Linked DNA regions of Pararoseomonas sp. SCSIO 73927. The protein of the gene in region 2 interacts with the protein of the main gene of each other region in a pairwise test. Links are inferred from orthologs where the notes say so. Each region holds a gene or a part of one and is shown on either strand. Other genes may lie near its edges. The genes, in order: VQH23_RS19010 and VQH23_RS23590.

Region 1 (9,722 bases), 970 kb from region 2 along the record:
CGTGACCTGCCGGCCGTCGCCGCTGAAGCTCATCACCGTCACCAGGCCGTTCCCGTCCGTCGCGCGGCAGGTGGCGCGGTGCCAGGTCAGGCCATCCGCCGTCATGCTGATCTGGCAGGTGCCCCGCACCGTCTTCGCCGCGGTGCGCCCATCGATGGAGGTGTGCATCCGGCTCAGCTCCAGCGTGTACTCCTCCCGCACGGGCTGGGTGTCGCCGTTGCCCTGGAAGCCGATGGTGCTGGTGGGCGTGGACTGGACGGAGATCAGCACCGCCCCGTTGCGGTGGTGCACGTAGACGAGCCCGCTGCTGCAGGGTTGCGACTGGCCGCCGGACGAGAGCTCGCACCGACCCGGCGCGCCGATGACGAGCCGTGGCAGCTCCGCCGCCTGGCCCGGCCGCGTGCCGGGCGCCACACCCGGGACCGGGGCCGCACGGGATGTATCGGGCGGCGCGGTCTGCGCCAGCGCGGCCACGGGCAGAGCAAGGCCGGCGATCAGGGCGGTCAGGGTCGGGCGCATCCTGGTCTCTCCTCCGATTACGGACAGAGCAAACAAGGGCGTGGCGCGGGCCGGATGGAACCGGCCCACGGCTCACGCCCCCGTGCGATCGATAACAAGGGCTTGTGGAGCGAGGATACCGGTCCCGCCGCGCCCCGCGCCCGGTCATGATCGGGAAAAGGGACGAGGAAACGAGAATGGCGAGGATCACGGGCAGCCTCGGCGGGAACACGCTGAACGGCACGCGTGGGGATGACCTGATCGAGGGCCATGGCCCCCTCGCCGCGCCGGCCGCTGCCCCCGTCTTCACCACGATCGCCACGGGGTTAGGCCCGGCGGTCTTTGCCACCGCGGCGCCGGGCGATGCCGGGCAGCTCTACGTCCTGGACCGGACCGGCGTGATCCGCGTGGTGGACACCGCGACCGGGGCGGTGCGGGCCACGCCCTTCCTCGACATGAGCGCGGAGGTCTCCACGGCCGGGGAACAGGGCCTGCTCGGCATGGCCTTCCATCCGGACTTCGGAACCAACGGCCGGTTCTACGTCTTCTTCTCCCGTCGGGACGGCGAGAGCCAGGTGCGGGAGTACACGATCGATCCCGCGGACCCGGACACGGTGCCCACCGGCACGGCGCGCGAGGTCCTGACGATCCCCCAGCCCGGCAACTTCAACAACCACAAGGGCGGCTGGATGGGCTTCGGCCCGGACGGGATGCTGCATATCGCCACGGGCGACGGCGGCGGCGCCAACGACCCGACCGGCGGAGGGCAGGACCGGAGCGACCTGCGCGGGTCCATTCTCCGCATCGACGTGAACGGGGACGACTTTCCCGGCGACCCGGCGCGCAACTACGCCATTCCCGCGGACAATCCTTTCGCGGGCGGCGGTGGCGCGCCCGAGGTCTGGGCCTACGGCCTTCGCAACCCCTACCGTGCCAGCTTCGACATCGGCACCGGGGAGCTGTGGATCGGCGATGTCGGTCAGGACGCCTTCGAGGAGGTCAACATCGGGGCGCCCGGGGCCAATTTCGGCTGGAACACCTATGAGGGCGGCGCGGGCCCGGCCGAGGGGTTCACCTTCCCCGTCCACTCCTACGACCATTCGGCCGATGACCGCTCCATCATCGGCGGTTATGTCAGCCGCGGGCCGGAGACGGGGCTTTACGGCCAATACCTCTTCGGTGACTTCGTCAGCACGCGCTTCTGGACCCTGGCGGACACGGACGGGGACGGCGACCTGGACCGGCGGGAGATCGACGACGGCGGCGCCGTGGCCCGCCAGGCCCTCGTCTCCTTCGCCGAGGACGGGGACGGCTCCCTCTTCGCCGTCGGCATCGACGGCACCCTGACCCGGATCTCCACGGGCGCGCCGGCCGGCACGGTGGACGGGGTGGACCGGGACGCGGCGGACCGGATCGCCTCAGGCGGCGGGAACGACCGGGTCTTCGCCGGGGCAGGCGACGACCGCGCGGCCGGCGGCAACGGCGACGACCTTCTCTCCGGCATGGAGGGGAACGACACCCTCGCCGGCGGCGCGGGAGACGACCTGCTGATCGGCGGCGCCGGCGCGGACCGGCTGGACGGGGGCGAGGGCGCGGACCACCTGCTCGGCGGCGCGGGGGCGGACCGGCTGCTCGGCGGCGCCGGTGACGACGTGCTGGCCGGCGGGGCGGGAACGGACGCGATGACAGGCGGTGCCGGGGCCGACCGCTTCCGCTGGACCACCCCGTCCGACAGCCCGCGCGGCAGCCCGATCGACCGCGTGACCGACTTCAACGGCGCGGAGGGTGACCGTATGGACCTCTCCGCCCTGGCGGATGGGCGCCTCGCCTTCATCGGCGGGGCCGGCTTCGCCGCCTCGGGCCCGCAGGTCCGGGTGCTGGAGCTGGACGAGGCCTGGCGGGTCGAGGTGTCCGTCGATGGCGGGCCGGCGGACCTTGTCCTACTGGTCGCCAGCGCCGCGCCGCTGACCGCGGCGGATTTCATCCTGTAGCGATTCCGCGGCCGGCCTTGGTGCCGCCCGGGCGCCGGATGTAGCGGGAGCTGGGCGCCCCGCGCGGGCGCCGGGCTCCGCCCGTCGTCAGGCCGCGATCTCGGCCGCGCTGTGGTTCACGGCCGAGGCGGGGTGCAGGATGGGCAGCCCGTCCGGGTCGGCGAATTCCAGGTAGCCAGGGTCGAAGGGTGTGATGCTGCCCTGGTCCAGTGCCGCTTCTAGATTGCCGAGGAAGGCCGCCACGTCGTCGGTCCGCAGTTCCTGCAGTACGGCCGGATGGAAGCGCCACCACTCCAGCGCCAACAGCCGCTCCACGATCGCCTCCGGGAAGCGCAGGCGGATAACCCTGGCCGGGACGCCGCCGACGATCGCGAAAGGCGGCACATCCTTGGTCACGACCGACCCGCCGGCGATCACCGCGCCGTGGCCGATGCTGATCCCCTGCCGCAGCAGGACGTCCCCGGCGATCCAGACGTCGTGGCCGATGTTCAGGCTGTTCTTGGCGCCGCGGAAGCGGAAGGCGCGGGCGGTCTCGATCGGCCGGCCGTGGTCCTCATACGCGGCGACGACGGCCGGGTGCCCGGTCGGGCGGTAGGTGAACGGGGATGTCGTCACCCACTCGTGCGGGTGGTCGGCCCCCATGACCGTGACTCCGCCCGCGATGGAGCAGTAGCGCCCGAGATTGGCGAAAGCCTTGAAGGGCGAATGCGAGTAGGAGAAGGCCCCGGCGCTGGCCGGGAGGACGTTGCCGGAGAAGATCTCCGAGTACCCCTCCAGGCGGGCGCCGCGGGCCACGATGAGGCTGGAACCCAGGCGGAAGCGTCGTGGCCCCGCCTTCTCCGTGAAGATGCGGGCCTTATCGAAGAGGCGAAGCAGTTCTTCCGTGACGATCAAGCACGCCTCCTCAAGGGTCACGGCGCGTGCCGCTCTCAGCCACCTTCGCTCATATTGAGGTTAAGTAGTTGTAGCAATTAGGTTTTTATTCCCGCACAGGTTGTGCCGCGTGCCACGGGTACATTCCACCCCGGACTTCCGCGGTCGCACCGGGCCTTCTCCAGCGCGCCGTTCGTTGCGGCGGCAGGTTATCGCGCGTCGCCTTGCCGACCGGTAAACGGCCACGCGAACAAGCGAAGGTCACAGGAGATTTTGTGGGGAACCGGCGGACGGCGAGGACTGGTAGCGGGAACCGGACTTGAACCGGTGACCCCAGCATTATGAGTGCTGTGCTCTAACCAGCTGAGCTACCCCGCCAGAGCGCCGTCCGCCGGGAGCCGCGAATTAGGCCGCCGGCGCTTCCGCGTCAACCGTTGCGGCGCGGCCGGCGCGGATGAAGCCGCCGCCCAGGACGCGGTCGCCGTCGTACAGCACGCAGCCCTGGCCGGGGGCGGAGATCACCGGGACATCGGGCGTGACGATCAGCCCTGCGAGCGCCGGATCCCAGCGCGCCGTCACGGGCTGCGGCACCTCGCGGGCGCGGAACTTCGCCTCCGCACGGAAGGCGGCTTCCGGCGGGTCGATGAGCCAGTTCACCTCGGCGACCGGCACCTCCGCCACGGGGATCGCGCGGGCCGGAGCCACCACCACGCGACGGCGCGCAGGGTCCAGTGCCGCCACCCGCATCCCGGGATCACGGGAGAGGCCGAGGCCCCGCCCCTGCCCCACCGTGTAGCGCGCCACTCCCTCGTGCCGGCCGAGGACGCGGCCCGATTCGTCCACGATCTCGCCCGCCTCCGCCGCCTCCGGGCGGAGCTTCGCCACCAGCTCGTGGTAGCGCCCCTCGGGCACGAAGCAGATGTCCTGGCTGTCCGGCTTCTCCGCCACGGCCAAGCCCAGCCGCGCGGCCTCCCGCCTGACTGAAGCCTTGTCCGGCATGTCGCCGAGCGGAAAGCGGGAGAAGGCCAGCTGCTCCCGCGTGGTCGCGAAGAGAAAGTACGACTGGTCCCGCGCCGGATCGGCCGCCCGGTGCAGCTCGGGGCCGCCCGGCCCCTCCGCCCGGCGGGCGTAGTGGCCGGTCGCCAGCGCCTCGCAGCCCAGTTCACGGGCCAGGGCGACGAGGTCCTGGAACTTTACCGTCTGGTTGCAGCGCACGCAGGGGATGGGCGTCTCGCCGCGGGCGTAGCTGTCGGCGAAATCGGCGATCACGGCGTCGCGGAAGCGGCTCTCCCGGTCCAGCACGTAGTGGGGGATGCCCAGGCGGTCGGCCACGTCGCGCGCGTCGTGAATGTCCTGGCCCGCGCAGCAGGCCCCTTTCCTTTGCACCGCCGCGCCGTGATCGTAGAGCTGGAGCGTGGCGCCGATGACCTCGTGGCCCTGCTCCGCCAGCAGCCCGGCCACGACCGAGCTGTCCACGCCGCCGGACATGGCGACCATCACTCTCATGAGGCGTTCAGCCCCATCTGCCAGAAATCGGCTTCCAGCCGAGACGCCTCCGCGAAGACCCGCGTGAGCGCCGCGATCCGCGCCGCCCCGCCATGCGTCTCGCCGAGCGCGTCCAGCCGGGCTGCCGCGCCCGCGGCAACGGCCTGGTACTCGGCGCCCGCGTACTGGACGATCCAGTTCTCATAAGGGTTCCCATCCCGCACCCGGCCGGGATGCGCCTCGATCCGCCGCGCCACCTCGCCGTAGCCGACGGTGCAGGGCGCCAACGCCACCTCAAGGTCCAGGATGTCGCCGCGGAAGCCCTGGTCCATGACCCACCGGGTGTAGCCCACCGTCTCCGGCGCCTCCGCCTCGGCCAGCACGGCGGCCTCGTCCAGGCCCCATTCCCGGCAGTAGACGAGGTGCAGCTTCGTCTCGTCCAGGATGGCCTGCACCACCCGGCCCTTCTCGCGCATCGCCTCCAGGCTCTCGGCCTTCACCACGGCCAGGGCCTGGGCGCGCGCGAACTGCACGAGGAAAAGGTAGTCCTGCACGAGGTAGTGGCGGAAGGCCGCCAGCGGCAGCGTGCCGTCCGCCAACCCCTGGACGAAGGGGTGCCAGCAATAGGCATCCCACTCCCGCGCCGCCCCGGTGCGCAGGGCGCGGAACAGCCCGCCCTCGCGGCCGTAGGGCGCGTCCATCGCGCTCAGCCCGCGTTGCGGCTGCCGGCGGGCAGCTTCACCACCAGCCCGTCCAGCTTGTCCGTCATGATGAGCTGGCAGCCCAGGCGGGAGGTCTCCTGCAGGTCGAAGGCGAGGTCGAGCATGTCCTCCTCGTCCTCGGTCGGGCTCTCCAGGCGCTCGAACCAGCTCTCGTCCACGATGACGTGGCAGGTGGAGCAGGCGAGGCTGCCCTCACAGGCGCCCTCGATGTCCACCCCATGCTTGTGCGCGATTTCCAGCACCGAGAGACCCATCGGCGCATCCACCTCGCGGCGCGTGCCGTCCCGCTCGACGAAGGTCATCTTCGGCATCGATCTCTCCTCAAGCGCCCGGCCCTACTCGGCGGCCGCGCGGCGCAGCCCATGCCAGGCGCGCGCCAGCTCGGCCGCCGCCCGGTCCACTTCGGCGGGCGAGGTAAAGCGGCCGATGCCGATCCGCAAGGTCGAACGCGCCTCCGCCTCCGGCAGGCCCAGCGCCCTGAGCACGTAGGAGGGCTCGATGCTGGCCGAGGAGCAGGCGCTGCCGGTGGAGACACAGACGCCCGGCGCCGCCCGCATCAACTCCTGCGCGTCCACCCCGCCGGGCAGGGTGACGTTAATGTTGCCGGCCACCCGGCTCTCCATGCTGCCGTTCACCTGCAGTCCCGGGACCTCAGCGCCGAGCGCGGCCAGGAAGCGCTCCCGCTGCTGGCGGAACCGCCCCTCGTCCAGCGCCATCTCCAGTCGGGCAATCCGCGCCGCCTCCCCGAAGCCCACTACCAGCGGCGCGGGCAAGGTGCCGGAGCGCATTCCCCGCTCCTGCCCGCCGCCCGAGAACAGCGGCACAAGCCGGACCCGCGGCCGCCGGCGGACGTAGAGGGCGCCGATCCCCTTGGGCCCGTAAATCTTGTGGGCGGAGAGGGAGAGGAGGTCGATGCCCATCCCCTCCACGTCCAGCGGGATCCGCCCGGCGGCCTGGGCCGCGTCCGTGTGGAACAGCGCGCCCGCCGCCTTCGACATCGCCGCCAGGGCACCGATGTCCTGCACCACTCCGATCTCGTTGTTCACGGCCATGACGCTGACCAGTAGCGTCGGCGTCTCCAGCGCCCGCCGCAGCGCCTCCGGGTCCAGCAGCCCGTCGGGACGCACCGGCAGGAAAACGGGCTCGAAGCCCTCCGCCGAGAGGTCCCGCACGCTCTCCAGCACGCATTTGTGCTCGGTCGCCACGGTGATCACGCGGCGCCGGTCCGTTCCCTGCCCCGCGGCGAAGCGTGCGGCGCCCTTGATCGCCAGGTTGTTCGATTCGGTGGCACCGGAGGTGAGGACCAGTTCCCGCGGCTCCGCCCCGATCAGCGCGGCCACATGGGCGCGCGCCTCCTCCACCGCCGCCTCGGCCTCCCGGCCCATCGCGTGCTCGATGCTGGCGGGGTTGGAGAAGTTCGCCTCCCACCACGGCCGCATGGCCGCCAGCACCCGCGGGTCGCAGGGCGTGGTGGCGTGGTTGTCCAGGTAGGCCTGGCGGTTGGCGGCGTCCCTCATCCCGGAAAGATGGGGGATCGATGGCCGGGAGGGGAGATGCCGCGACGCGCATCCGCCGCGCGTCCAGGTCAGTCCGCCAGGTTATCCACGTCGCCAGCCCCGGCGATCACCCCCCGCCCGCGCCCCGCAGCCGCGCCCGCATGGCGGCGTGGGCCGCGAGGAACCGTTCCGCCGCGTCCTCCGGCGCGTTCCAGGGCAGCGAGACCCGGATCGCCGAGCCCGCCAGCCTCTCCAGCCCCATCGCCGCGAGCACGGGGCTGCGCGCCACCTTGCCGGAGGAGCAGGCCGCCCCGGCGGAGACCCGCACCCCCGCCAGGTCCAGCGCGATCACCTGCGTCTCGGAACTCGCCCCAGGCAGCGCCACGCAGCTCGTGTTCGGCAGGCGCGGCGCGCCGGCGCCCGCCACGGGCAGGCCCAGCCCGGCCTCGATCGCGTCGCGGATGCGGCCGAGCCGGAGGGCCGCCGCGGGGTCGGCCGCCTCGGCGGCGGCACCCAGTCCGGCGATGGCCGGCAACGCCTCCGTGCCGCCCCGCCGCCCCCTCTCCTGCCCGCCGCCTGCCACCAGCGGCGCCAGCTCCAGCCCGGGCCGCAGGATCAGCGCCCCCGCGCCCTTCGGCCCGCCCATCTTGTGGCCGGAGACCGCCATCGTCTCGGCCCCCAGCGCCGCGGCGTCCAGCGGCACGCGCCCGGCGGCCTGGACCGCGTCCAGGTGCAGCAGCGCGCCGTGCCGGCGGCAGATCGCCGCCGCCTCCGCCACGGGGTGGATCACCCCCGTCTCGTTGTTCGCCACCATGAGCAGGACCAGGGCGGGCCCGCCGGCCGCCAGGGCCGCCTCGAGTGCGGCGAGGTCGAGGGTCCCGTCCGCCAGCACCGGCAGCGGCGCCGCGCCCTCCTCCGGGCCCCAGGCCGCGCGCAGCACCGCCGGGTGCTCCGTAGCGCCGGCGAGGACGCGCCGCCCGCGGCGGAGCGACGCGACCGCCAGCGCGCTCGCCTCCGTCCCGCCGGAGGTGAAAACCACGTCCCGGGGCGAGGCCCCGAACCGGGCCGCCACCCGCGCCCGCGCCGCTTCCAGCACCCGCCGCGCTGCCCGCCCGTCCGCGTGGACGGAGGAGGGATTGCCCGGCAGCTCCATGGCGGCGATCGCGGCCTCCCGCGCCTCCGGGCGCAGCGGCTCGGTGGCGTTGGCGTCAAGGTAGAGGCTCACCCGCCCGCTCCGGCGCCGCCCCCGGCCGCACCCCCGCCCCCGCCCCCGCCTCCAGCGGCAGGCGCCGGAGGCACGGGCACGGCCCGGCCGAGGGTGCGGCCATCCACCACGTCCTGCAGCGTGATGGCGGAGAGGAAGAGGCGCACCTGCTCCCCCAGCTCGCGCCAGAGGCCGCGCTGCTCCGGCGGCACGCCCGGCGCCTCCACTGCTTCCGGCGCGCCGGCAATGGTGTCCTCCACCGCGTCCACGACCTCGGCCACCGTGATCTCGCCCGCCGGGCGCGCCAGGCGGTAGCCGCCCCCGGGGCCGCGGGCGGACCGCACCAGCCCCGCGCGCCGCAGCCGCCCGAAGAGCTGCTCGAGATAGGCCAGGGAGAGCATCTGCGACTGCGCCACCTCGGCCAGCGTCACCGGCGCGCCGCTCCCCTCCACGCCGCGGCGGGCCATCTCCGTCAGCGCCATGACGGCGTAGCGGCCGCGGGTGGAGAGCCGCATCTCAGCGCCGCCCGGCCATGCGCCGCCAGCGCCCCGCCCGGGGTGCATCCCGAGGGCCGAGGCTGCCGCCAGGGGCAGCCATGCGCGCTGAAACGTGAGGCCATGCCATGATTTGGTTATGATTCTCGCGGGGCGCTGCCTATATTGGACCGGTCCCGCAGACCGAAAGGCCGCGCGGGTCGCATGGCGTCCCCGGAGCCCGGTTGGAGGTCGCGGCCGTTGCGAAGGACCCCTTCGCACGGGCCGGTGCCTGCCGCCTAGCGCATCCCGGCCCGGTTTCCGTCCGGCGGAACGGGATCCGTCCGAGTCCTTTACGGGCCCGGACGGATCCCGTTCCGCCGGGGCGGGGTGCCTGCGTCGATGAAACAGGCGGGGCGGTTCCTTGGCGGCGGTGCCGACGGGGCCCGGCCCACCCAGAAGAACGCCCTACGGGGCGGAAGGTGATGATGCCCGAGGTGATGTTCGCCGGTCCAGACGGCCGGCTCGAGGGTCGCTACCACCACGCCAAGCAGCCCAATGCTCCGACTGCCCTGGTCCTGCACCCGCACCCGCTGCACGGCGGCACGATGAACAACCGGGTGGTCCACGCGCTCTACGAGCGTTACCGCGCCATGGGCTTCTCCACGCTGCGCTTCAATTTTCGCGGCGTCGGCAAGTCCCAGGGCCGCTACGATGGCGGGATCGGCGAGATCTCCGACGCCACCGCCGCGCTCGACTTCCTCCAGGCCGTGAACCCGCAGGCCTCCATGCTCTGGGTCGCCGGCTACTCCTTCGGCGCCTATGTCGGCATGCAGGTGCTGATGCGCCGGCCGGAGATGGGCGGCTTCGTCTCCATCGCGGCGCCCGCCAGCCACTACGATTTCGGCTTCCTGGCCCCCTGCCCCTGCTCCGGCCTCATCCTGCACGGCGAGGCGGACGAGCTGGTGCCGGAGCCCTCG
Region 2 (9,939 bases):
CTGGACGCGGAGGGCTTCGCCGGGCCTCGCCTGGGCTACACGGTGGCCCGCGGCGAGGCGGCGGTTGGCGCCGTCTGGGACATGCGCAAGCGCGCGGTCGGCCTGCTCGGCAACATGGCGGGCGAGCGGCGCCCCATCGCCTTCGTCGAGGACACCGCCGTCCCGCCAGAGCGCCTGGCCGACTACATCGCCGAGTTCCGCGCGCTGCTGGACGGCGCCGGGCTGGACTACGGCATGTTCGGGCACGCCGATGCGGGCGTGCTGCACGTCCGCCCCGCCATCGACATGAAGGACCCCGCGCAGGAGCGGCTGATCCGCGAGGTCTCCGACGCCGTCGCGGCCCTCACGCAGCGCTATGGCGGCCTGCTCTGGGGCGAGCACGGCAAGGGCGTGCGCTCCGAGTATTCCCCGCGCTTCTTCGGCCCGCTCTACCCGCTGCTGCAGGCGGTGAAGGGCGCCTTCGACCCTCATAACCAGCTCAACCCCGGCAAGATCGCGACACCGCCCGAGGGCGGGGGCCTGATGCGGGTGGACGGCGTGCCGACCCGCGGCGCGGCGGATCGCACGATCCCCGAGGCGGTGCGCGCCCCCTACGACACCGCGATGCACTGCAACGGCAACGGCGTCTGCTTCGACTGGGACACAGACACGGCGATGTGCCCCTCCTGGAAGGGCACGCGGGAACGGCGGCACTCCCCCAAGGGCCGGGCGATGCTGGTGCGGGAATGGCTTCGGCGGCTGAGCGAGGCCGGGGTGGATCCGGTGGAGGAGGCCCGCGCCCTGCGCGCCGCCCCGCCCCTGCGCGGTTTCCTCGCCCGCCTGCGGAACACGCTGGTCCGGCGCGGTGAGGCCGACTTCTCCCACGCCGTGAAGGAGGCGATGGATGGCTGCCTCGCCTGTAAGTCCTGCACCGGCGGGTGCCCGATCAAGGTGGACGTGCCGGGGTTCCGGGCGAGGTTCCTCGAGCTCTACCACGGCCGCTACCTGCGCCCCCTGCGCCACCACCTCGTCGCCGAGGTGGAGCGCGCCCTGCCCCGCGCGGCGCGGTTCCCCCGCCTCTACAACGCCGCGGTCGGCAGCGCCCCGGGCCGCGCCGTGCTGCGTGCCCTCGGCCTCGTGGACAGCCCGCCCATCTCCGGCATCGACCTCCCGGCGGAGCTCGCCGCCCGCGGCGTCGCGCTTGCCGCACCAGGATCGCTTCGGGACCTGCCGGCCGCCGAGCGCGACCGCTCCGTGGTCCTCGTCCAGGACGCCTTCACGAGCTTCAACGAGACCCGGCTGCTGCTCGATGTGCTGGACCTGATGCTGGCGCTCGGCGCCCGGCCCTGGGTCGCGCCTTTCCGGCCGAACGGGAAGCCTCTCCATGTCCACGGCTTCCTCGGCGCCTTCGGCCGGGCGGCGGAGGCAAACGCGGCGATGCTGGAGGAGCTGGCGGGCACGGGGGTTCCGCTCGTCGGGATCGACCCGTCGATGACGCTGACCTACCGGGCGGAGTACCGGGACGCCGGTGTGGAGGCCCCTGCCGTCCTGCTGCTGCAGGAGTGGCTGGCGCAGCGGGAGGGCGATGCGCCACGGGCGGCGCCGGGGACCTTCCGCCTGCTCCTGCACTGCACGGAGCGCACCAACGCCGCGTCCTCGCCGCGCGAGTGGCGGGCCGCCTTCGCCAGGCACGGTCTGTCGCTCGAGGTCGTCGCGGCGGGATGCTGCGGGATGGCCGGCACCTACGGCCACGAGGCCGAGCACCGCGCCATGTCGGAGCACCTCTACGGCCTGAGCTGGAAGCGGCACGTCGCGGCGGGCGAGGACCTCCTGGCGACCGGCTATTCCTGCCGGTCCCAAGTCAAGCGACTGGATGGCGTCGCGCTCCGCCATCCCGCCCAAGCCCTGCTCGCTGCCATCCGGGAGGCGCGAGGCAGCGGATCGGTGCTGCCGGCAAGGGCGGCCTGAGCGGCAGAGCGTCAACAAGGAAGAGGAATCAACCGTGACCCAAGACACAGGCATGGGCCGCCGCGGCCTTCTGTGGGCCGGAGCGGCGCTCGTCGCCGCGCCGCTCGCCCGCCCCGCCCTGGCGCAGCCCGCCTGGCCGGCGGGCCGGCCGATCGAGATCATCGTCGGCTTCGCGCCCGGCGGCGGTACCGACGTGATGCTGCGCGCCCTGGCCCAGGCCCTCGCGGCGGAGCTGCCCGGCTCGAACTTCGTCATCAGCAACCGCCCCGGCGCGGGCGGAGAGACGGCCTACGCGCTGCTCCAGGCCGCACGGCCGGACGGCTTCACGATCGGCGGCCTGAACACGCCGGGCTATCTCTCCGTCCCGATCGAGCGCCGCGTGCGCTACGACCGGACGCGGATCCGGGCCATCGCCCGCCTGGTGGACGACCCCAGCGCGTTCGTCGTGCACCGGGATTCGCCGTACCGGACCCTCGCCGATCTCATCGCGGACGCGAAGCGGCGTCCCGGGCAGATCAGCGTGGGTTCCTCGGGGGTCGGCACCGACGACCATCTCGGCCTCACGCTGTTCCAGGCGGCCACGGGCACCGAGTTCATCCACGCGCCCTATGCAGGGGCGGGTCTGGTGAAGAACGCCGTGCTGGCGCGCCACATCGACGTGGCCGGGCTGAACCTCGGCGAGATTGGCATGCTCGGCCAGGACGCGCCCCCGTTGCGCCCGCTGGCGGGCATGGGAACGCATCGCTGGGACCTCATGCCGAACGTGCCGACCTTCCGCGAGGAGGGCCACGACGTGGTCATGACCAGCGAGCGCGGCATCGGCGCGCCCCGCGGCGTGCCGGACGAGATCGCCCTCCGGCTGCAAGGGGCCGTCGCCAGCGTGGTCGGCCGGCCGGAATGGGCGGAAAAGGCCCGGCAACTCGAGCTCGCGATGGCCTACCTGCCCGGTGCCGAGTGGGAGGCGCAGATGCCCGCCCAGGAGGCCCGTTACCGCGGAATCTGGGAAAGGACCCCGTGGCAGCAGTAGGCCCGGACCGCACGGGGCAGGAACACCTCATCGCGGTCGCCGTGGTGGGGCGGGCCATGTAGAGGCGCGCCCGCGGCGGCGACCCGGCCGAGTTCCACGGCTTTCCCGCCCTTGCCGGGCACCGGGAGGGTGGCGCGCAGCGCCTGGTCCGCCGATGCTGCCGCACCGCGCCGGGACGCGTGCGGCACATCGGAGGAGAGCACGCGATGACCAAGGCCTCTGACCTGCTGGTCGCGGCCCTCGAGAACGAGGGAGTGGACCGGATCTTCGGGGTGCCGGGGGAGGAGAACCTGGACGTCCTGGAGTCCCTCCGGAAGTCCAGGATCGAGCTCGTCCTGACCCGGCACGAGCAGCCGGCCGCCTTCATGGCCGCCACCCACGGCCGCCTGACCGGGCGGCCGGGAGTATGCCTCGCCACCCTCGGCCCCGGTGCGCTGAACCTCGTCACCGGTGCCGCCTACGCGCAGCTCGGCGCCATGCCGATGGTCATGATCACCGGCCAGAAGGGGATCATGAGCAGCCGGCAGGCGGGCTTCCAGATCGTGGACACGGTCGCCGCCATGCGGCCCCTCACCAAGCTCACCCGGCAGATCGTCTCCCCCGCCACCATCCCCACCCTGGTCCGGGACGCCTTCCGCGTGGCGCAGGAGGAGCGGCCGGGGCCGGTGCACCTGGAGTTGCCGGAGGACGTGGCGGGAGAGGAGATCGAACCCGCGCCGCCGCTGATCCCGCCGCACCCGATCGAGATCCCCGTGGCACATCCCGCCGCGCTGGACCGGGCCGCCGCGATGATCCTGGCCGCCGAGCGGCCGCTCGTGATGCTCGGCGCGGCGACGAGCCGCCCGCGCGCCACGCAGGGGCTGGCGGGCTTTGTCCACCGCACCCGCATCCCCTTCTTCACGACGCAGATGGGCAAGGGCACCCTTCCCGCCGGCTCCAACCTCTACATGGGCACCGCCGCGCTGTCCGAGCGCGACTACGTGCACGAGGCGATCGAGCGCGCCGACCTCATCATCGCCATCGGCCACGACACGGTGGAGAAGCCGCCCTTCCTCATGGGTCCGAACGGTCCCAAGGTGATTCACCTCTCCTACACGCCGGCCCATGTCGAGCAGGTCTACTTCCCGCACGCCGAGGTGGTCGGCGATGTCGGCCCGAGCCTCGAGGCGGTGGCGGACCGGCTGGAGGGCCGCCTCCCCAACGCCGGGGCCCTGCTGCCGCTGCGCGAGGGCATCCTCGCCCGGATCGCGGACCGTGCCGAGGAAGGGCGCTTCCCGCCGACGCCGCAGCGCCTGGTGCGCGATGTCCGCCGGGTGATGCCGGAGGACGGGATCGTCGCCCTCGACAACGGCATGTACAAGATCTGGTTCGCCCGGAACTACCGGACCACGGTGGCCAACACTCTGCTGCTGGACAACGCGCTGGCCACGATGGGCGCCGGCCTTCCCTCGGCGATGATGGCGGCGATGCTGAACCCGGGACGCCGGGTGCTCGCGGTCTGCGGGGATGGCGGCTTCATGATGAACAGCCAGGAGATGGAGACGGCCGTCCGGCTCGGCCTCAACCTGGTGGTGCTGGTGCTGGAGGACGGCGCCTACGGCATGATCCGTTGGAAGCAGTCCGTGGACGATTTCCCCGACTTCGGCATGACCTTCGGCAACCCGGACTTCGTCCGCTACGCCGAGGCCTACGGTGCCAGGGGGCATCGCGTCGCGACGACGGAGGAGCTGGTCCCGACGCTGGAGGCCGCCTTCCAGGCCGGCGGCGTGCACCTCATCGCGGTTCCGATCGACTATTCCGAGAACAAGCGCGTCCTGGTGGACGAGCTGAGGGCCCGGCTGTCAGTCACCGGAATGATTGGTTAGCTTGCTGCGGCGGGCGGCAATTGCGCCACCCGCCTTTCACCTCGGCAAGGCGCGACAAGCAAGGGCCCGCCCTGCCCACCGACGCGGTGACGGACGGCCATCTCACACGTGGAAGCTCTCGCCGCAGCCGCAGCGGCCCTTCTCGTTCGGGTTGGTGAAGGTGAAGCCGGCCGACATGGCCTTCCTCTCGTAGTCCATCACCGTCCCGATCAAGAACAGGGTGGCCTTGCGGTCCACCAGCACCGTCACGCCCTTGTCCGTCACCGTCTCGTCGCCCGGCCCGGCGGCATCGACGAACTCCATCTGGTAGGACATGCCGGAGCAGCCCTTGGTGGAGACGGCCACGCGCAGGAGCTTCCTGCCGTCGCCCTTCTCATACATCGCGCGAAGCCGCTCCGCCGCCGCGTCGGTCAGCGTCATCAGCGGCGGCAGGGCCCGGCGAGCCTTCGGGGCCTCGGTCGTGGTCGTTCCCATCACCGCCTCCATCAATACACGTTCAGGGCCAGCTTCGCGTCCTCGCTCATGCGGGACGGGTCCCAAGGCGGATCCCACACCACCTCCACCGCCACGGAGGTGACGTTGGGCACGCCCTTCACCGCTTCCTCCACCATGCTCGGCAGTTCCTGCGCGGAGGGGCAGGAGGGGGTGGTGAGGGTCATGTCCACCTTCACCGCCCCGTCGTCCCCGATCTCCACGGCGTAGATCAGGCCGAGCTCGTAGATGTCGACGGGGATCTCCGGGTCGAACACGGTCTTCAGCGCGTCCAGCACCGCGACCTCGCTCACCCGCGTCGCCGGGATCGGACCCTCGGGGGACCAGGCCTCGTGGGTCGTGCCCCCGTTCGCTGCGGACTCACTCACTCGAAGCCTCCTTCCCGCCGTCGAGGGCGGTGTTGAGGGTGTGCCAGGCCAGCGTCGCGCACTTCACCCGGCTCGGGAATTCGTGCACGCCGGAGAGGGCCTGAAGCCGGTCCATCTCCTCCTCCAGCGCCGTGCCGCAATCCGGGCAGGTGCCGGTCATCGCCATCTCGCGGAAATGCGCCGCGAGATCCCGTGCCTCGGCCGTCGTCTTGCCCCGGACCGTCTCCGTCATCAGCGAGGCGCTGGCGGTGGAAATGGCGCAGCCCCGCCCCTGGAAGGCGGCGTCCGCGATGCGATCATCCTCCATGCCAAGGAACAGCTCGATCCGGTCGCCGCACATCGGGTTGTCCCCGCGCGCGGAGAGGTCGGGCGTTTCCAGCCGCCGGAAATTCCGGGGCTTGCGCCCGTGGTCCAAGATGACCTCCTGATAGAGGTCGCGCAGGTCGTCGAACATCAGGCGAAGAACCTCCGCGCGGAGGTCAGCGCCTCCGCCAGGAAATCGACTTCCTCATGGGTCGTGTAAACGCCGAAGGAGGCGCGGCAGGTGCTGTCATGCCCGATCCGGACGTGCAGCGGTTCCGCGCAGTGCCGCCCGGCGCGCACCGCGATTCCCACGCGGTCTAGCAGGGTGGAAAGGTCGTGCGCGTGCGCGTTGCCGAGCGCGAAGGAGAAGACCCCGCCGCGGTCCTGCGCGTGCCCGATTAGCGTCAGGTCCTCGATGACGGACAGCTTCGCCATCGCATGGTCCACCAGGGCGCGCTCATGCGCCTCGATGGCGTCCATCCCGATCGCGGTCACGTAGTCGATCGCCGCGTGCAGCCCCACCGCCTCCACGATCGGCGGCGTGCCCGCCTCGAACTTCGCCGGCACCGGGGCGGGGCGGAATCCCTCCCGCGTCACCTCGGAGATCATGTCGCCGCCGCCGAGGAAGGGCGGCATGGCGTCCAGCAGCTCCATCCGGCCCCACAGAACGCCGATGCCCGTCGGGCCGTACAGCTTGTGGCCGGTGAAGACGTAGAAGTCGGCATCCAGCGCCCGCACGTCCACGCGCCGGTGGACCACCGCCTGAGACCCGTCGAACAGCACCTTGGCACCGTGCGCATGGGCCAGCGCCGCGATGCGCGCGGCGGGCGTCACGGTGCCCAGCACGTTCGACATGTGGGTGACGGCGACGAGCCCGACCTTCCCGTCGGCCAGCTTGGCCTCCAGGTCGGCCATGTCCAGCTCGCCGGCCTCGGTCACGTCCGCGATCCGCAGCTCGATCCCGTGGTCCTGCGCCAGCATCTGCCAGGGCACAAAGTTAGCGTGGTGCTCCATCTCCGAGACCAGCACCGCCTGCCCAGGCTTCAGCACCCCGCGCCCGAAGGAATGGGCCACGAGGTTGATCGCGGAGGTGGAGTTGTAGGTGAACACCACCTCGCGCGCGTCGCCCGCGTTCAGGAAGCGCGCCACGGCCCCGCGCGCGGCCTCGTAGGCGGCGGTGGAGGCCTCGCTCAGCTGATAGGCGCCACGGTGGACGTTCGCGTAGCTCGTCTCGAACATCTCGCGCATGGCGTCGATCACCGCGCGCGGCTTCTGCGCGGAGGCCCCGGAATCCAGGAACACCAGCGGCTTCCCGTGCACCTTGGTGGACAGGATCGGGAAATCCTGCCGGACCCGCTGCACGTCCAGCGCCTGCTTCGCAGAGGGGGGCCGCACGCTGCCATCCATCACGCGGCCTCCCCGTGCTGCGCCCACCAGCCCGCCACAGCCTCGTCCAAGGCCTCGCGCGCCGCCTCGTCCTCCACGACCTCCACCGCCTCCTGCAGGAAAGCGCGCACCAGCATGGCGCGGGCCGCATCGGCGGGGATGCCGCGGGACCGGAGATAGAAGAGGCTGTCCTCGTCCAGCGCGCCGGCCGTAGCGCCGTGGCTGCACTTCACGTCGTCCGCGTAGATCTCCAGCTGCGGCTTGCTGTCGATCTCCGCCTCCTCGCTCAGCAGGAGGGCCTGGTTCATCTGGTAGCCGTCGGTCTTCTGCGCCTCGCGCCGCACCAGGATCTTGCCCTGGAACACGCCGCGCGCGCGCCCGGCCAGCACCGTCTTCACCGTCTGCCGGCTGGCGCAGTTCGGCGCCGCATGGTCCAGCGCCGTCGTCGTGTCGGCCAGCTGCCCCTCGGCCACCAGCTGCGCGCCGTTCAGGTGCGCCGTCGCGCGCGGCCCGAGCAGCGCGAGGTGCGTCTCGCTGCGGCTGATCTTCCCGCCGGCGTTCAGGACGAAGCCGTCATAGGTGCCGCCTTCTGCCACCCGCACGCCGAGATGGGCGAGGTGGTAGGCGCTCTCCGCCTCCCGCTGGACGCGGACATGCGTCAGCACGGCATCCTCGGCCACCTCGATCTCGAAGACCGGGTTGTGCAGGTGCGCGGAGCCGGAGGGCGAGGCCGCCGTCTCCAGCAGCACCAGCCGTGCCCCGCGCGCGAGGCGGATAAGGTGGCGCGGGTGCACGGTGGCCGCCGTCTCACCGGAGACGAGGGAGAGCAGCTCCACCCGTCCGGCATCGGCGCCCTCCGGCACCTCCAGCACCAGCCCGTCCTCGAACAGCAACGTGTTCAGCGTCACCATCGGCTGGGAGGCAGAAGCCACGCTGTTCAGCCGCGGCGCCACCGTCCCGATCACCTCGGCGAGCGAGCCCGCGACCAGCCCGTCCAGGAAGGACAGGTCGGCCCGGAACCGCCCGTCCACGAACACGGCCCGCCGATCCGCCCGCGCGGTCGGCAGCGCCACCGCCTCGTCCACCGGCGTCAGCGCCTCGCGGAACTCCGCGCGCAGCATCGGGGCCAGGTCGGTGTAGCGCCAGGCCTCCAAGCGGCGGCTCGGCAGCCCGGCCGCCGTCAGCGTCTCGGCGGCCGCGTCGCGCAGCGCGCGCACCGCCGGGATCTCGGCGCCGGGCAGGCGCTCCGCCAGCCCCGCGTAGCGGTGCAGGAAGGCGGCCGCGTTGCCGGCAGGGGAAACGCTGTTCATCGCATTCCCCTCAGGCGGCCTCGCCCAGGACGCCGGCATAGCCCTCGGCCTCCAGGCGATGGGCCAGCTCCGGCCCGCCGGAAGTGACGATGCGGCCATCGGCCAGCACGTGCACCCGGTCCGGCACGATATGGTTCAGCAGGCGCTGGTAGTGGGTGATCACCAGGGCGGAGAAGTTCGGCCCGCGCATGGCGTTCACGCCGTCGGACACGATCTTCAGCGCGTCGATGTCCAGCCCACTATCCGTCTCGTCGAGGATGGCGATCTTCGGCTCCAGCAGCGCCATCTGCAGGATCTCGTTCCGCTTCTTCTCGCCGCCGGAGAAGCCGACATTGACGCCGCGCTTCAGCATGTCCTCCGGCATGGACAGCTCCTTCATGCGGGCGCGCGCCAGCTTCAGGAACTGCATCGCATCCACCTCCGGCTCCCCGCGGGTGCGGCGGATGGCGTTCAGCGCGGTGCGCAGGAAATTGGCATTGCCCACGCCGGGCAGTTCCACCGGGTACTGGAATGCGAGGAACAGGCCGGCGGCCGCGCGCTCCTCCGGCTCCATCTCCAGCAGGTCCTGGCCGTTCAGGGTCACGGAACCGCCGGTGATCTCGTAGCCCTCGCGCCCGGACAGGGCGTAGGACAGCGTGGACTTGCCCGCGCCGTTCGGCCCCATGATGGCGTGCACCTCGCCGTCCGGCACCTCAAGGTTCACGCCCTTGAGGATCGCCTTGCCCTCGACCTCGGCCGTCAGGTTCTCGATACGCAGCATGTCTCTACTCTCCGCGCCGGGCTTACCCGACGCTCCCTTCCAGGCTGATCTGCAGCAGCTTCTGCGCCTCGACCGCGAACTCCATCGGCAGCTCCTTCAGCACCTCGCGGCAGAAGCCGTTGACGATCAGGCCCACCGCATCCTCCTGCGACAGCCCGCGCTGCCGGCAGTAGAACAGCTGGTCCTCCGCAATGCGGCTCGTCGTCGCCTCGTGCTCGGTCTTGGCCGTCATGCAGCGGTTCTCGATGTAGGGCACGGTATGCGCCCCGCAGAGATCGCCGATCAGCAGGCTGTCGCACTGGGTGAAGTTGCGCGCGTTCGTCGCCTTCGGGCTGATCCGCACCAGGCCGCGATAGGTGTTCTGCCCCTTGCCCGCCGAGATGCCCTTGGAGACGATCGTGCTGCGCGTGTTCTTGCCCAGATGGATCATCTTCGTGCCGGTATCGGCCTGCTGGTGGTTGTTGGTGATCGCCACCGAGTA

Evidence for each region.
Region 1: the proteins of VQH23_RS23590 (region 2) and VQH23_RS19010 interact in binary tests that used the Escherichia coli proteins (3 or more experiments, as listed by UniProt). The link is inferred for Pararoseomonas sp. SCSIO 73927 from one-to-one orthologs.

The regions. Positions count from the first base shown.
Region 1 is NZ_CP146232.1:4,025,973-4,035,694, reverse strand. Bases 4,218-6,920 are described here. They hold VQH23_RS19010 (ferredoxin family 2Fe-2S iron-sulfur cluster binding protein), read right to left. Parts: upstream 5,881-6,920; coding sequence 5,554-5,880; downstream 4,218-5,553. Other genes in these bases: VQH23_RS19005 (aminotransferase class V-fold PLP-dependent enzyme), read right to left, coding at 5,905-6,920; tenA (thiaminase II), read right to left, coding at 4,865-5,548; mnmA (tRNA 2-thiouridine(34) synthase MnmA), read right to left, coding at 4,218-4,868. Outside these bases: VQH23_RS19040 (hypothetical protein), read right to left, coding at 1-519; VQH23_RS19035 (PQQ-dependent sugar dehydrogenase), read left to right, coding at 696-2,489; VQH23_RS19030 (CatB-related O-acetyltransferase), read right to left, coding at 2,577-3,383; more of mnmA, read right to left, coding at 3,768-4,217; more of VQH23_RS19005, read right to left, coding at 6,921-7,086; VQH23_RS19000 (aminotransferase class V-fold PLP-dependent enzyme), read right to left, coding at 7,193-8,290; VQH23_RS18995 (Rrf2 family transcriptional regulator), read right to left, coding at 8,287-8,784; VQH23_RS18990 (alpha/beta hydrolase), read left to right, coding at 9,231-9,722. UniProt on the Escherichia coli protein: Ferredoxin are iron-sulfur proteins that transfer electrons in a wide variety of metabolic reactions. Although the function of this ferredoxin is unknown it is probable that it has a role as a cellular electron transfer protein.
Region 2 is NZ_CP146232.1:4,991,256-5,001,194, forward strand. The notes cover bases 3,628-6,547. They hold VQH23_RS23590 (iron-sulfur cluster assembly accessory protein), read right to left. Parts: upstream 5,314-6,547; coding sequence 4,942-5,313; downstream 3,628-4,941. Other genes in these bases: VQH23_RS23585 (acetolactate synthase large subunit), read left to right, coding at 3,628-4,839; VQH23_RS23595 (SUF system Fe-S cluster assembly protein), read right to left, coding at 5,325-5,699; sufU (Fe-S cluster assembly sulfur transfer protein SufU), read right to left, coding at 5,692-6,153; VQH23_RS23605 (SufS family cysteine desulfurase), read right to left, coding at 6,153-6,547. Outside these bases: VQH23_RS23575 (FAD-binding and (Fe-S)-binding domain-containing protein), read left to right, coding at 1-1,947; VQH23_RS23580 (tripartite tricarboxylate transporter substrate binding protein), read left to right, coding at 1,982-2,974; more of VQH23_RS23585, read left to right, coding at 3,181-3,627; more of VQH23_RS23605, read right to left, coding at 6,548-7,409; Fe-S cluster assembly protein SufD, read right to left, coding at 7,409-8,698; Fe-S cluster assembly ATPase SufC, read right to left, coding at 8,709-9,458; Fe-S cluster assembly protein SufB, read right to left, coding at 9,481-9,939. UniProt on the Escherichia coli protein: Is able to transfer iron-sulfur clusters to apo-ferredoxin. Multiple cycles of [2Fe2S] cluster formation and transfer are observed, suggesting that IscA acts catalytically.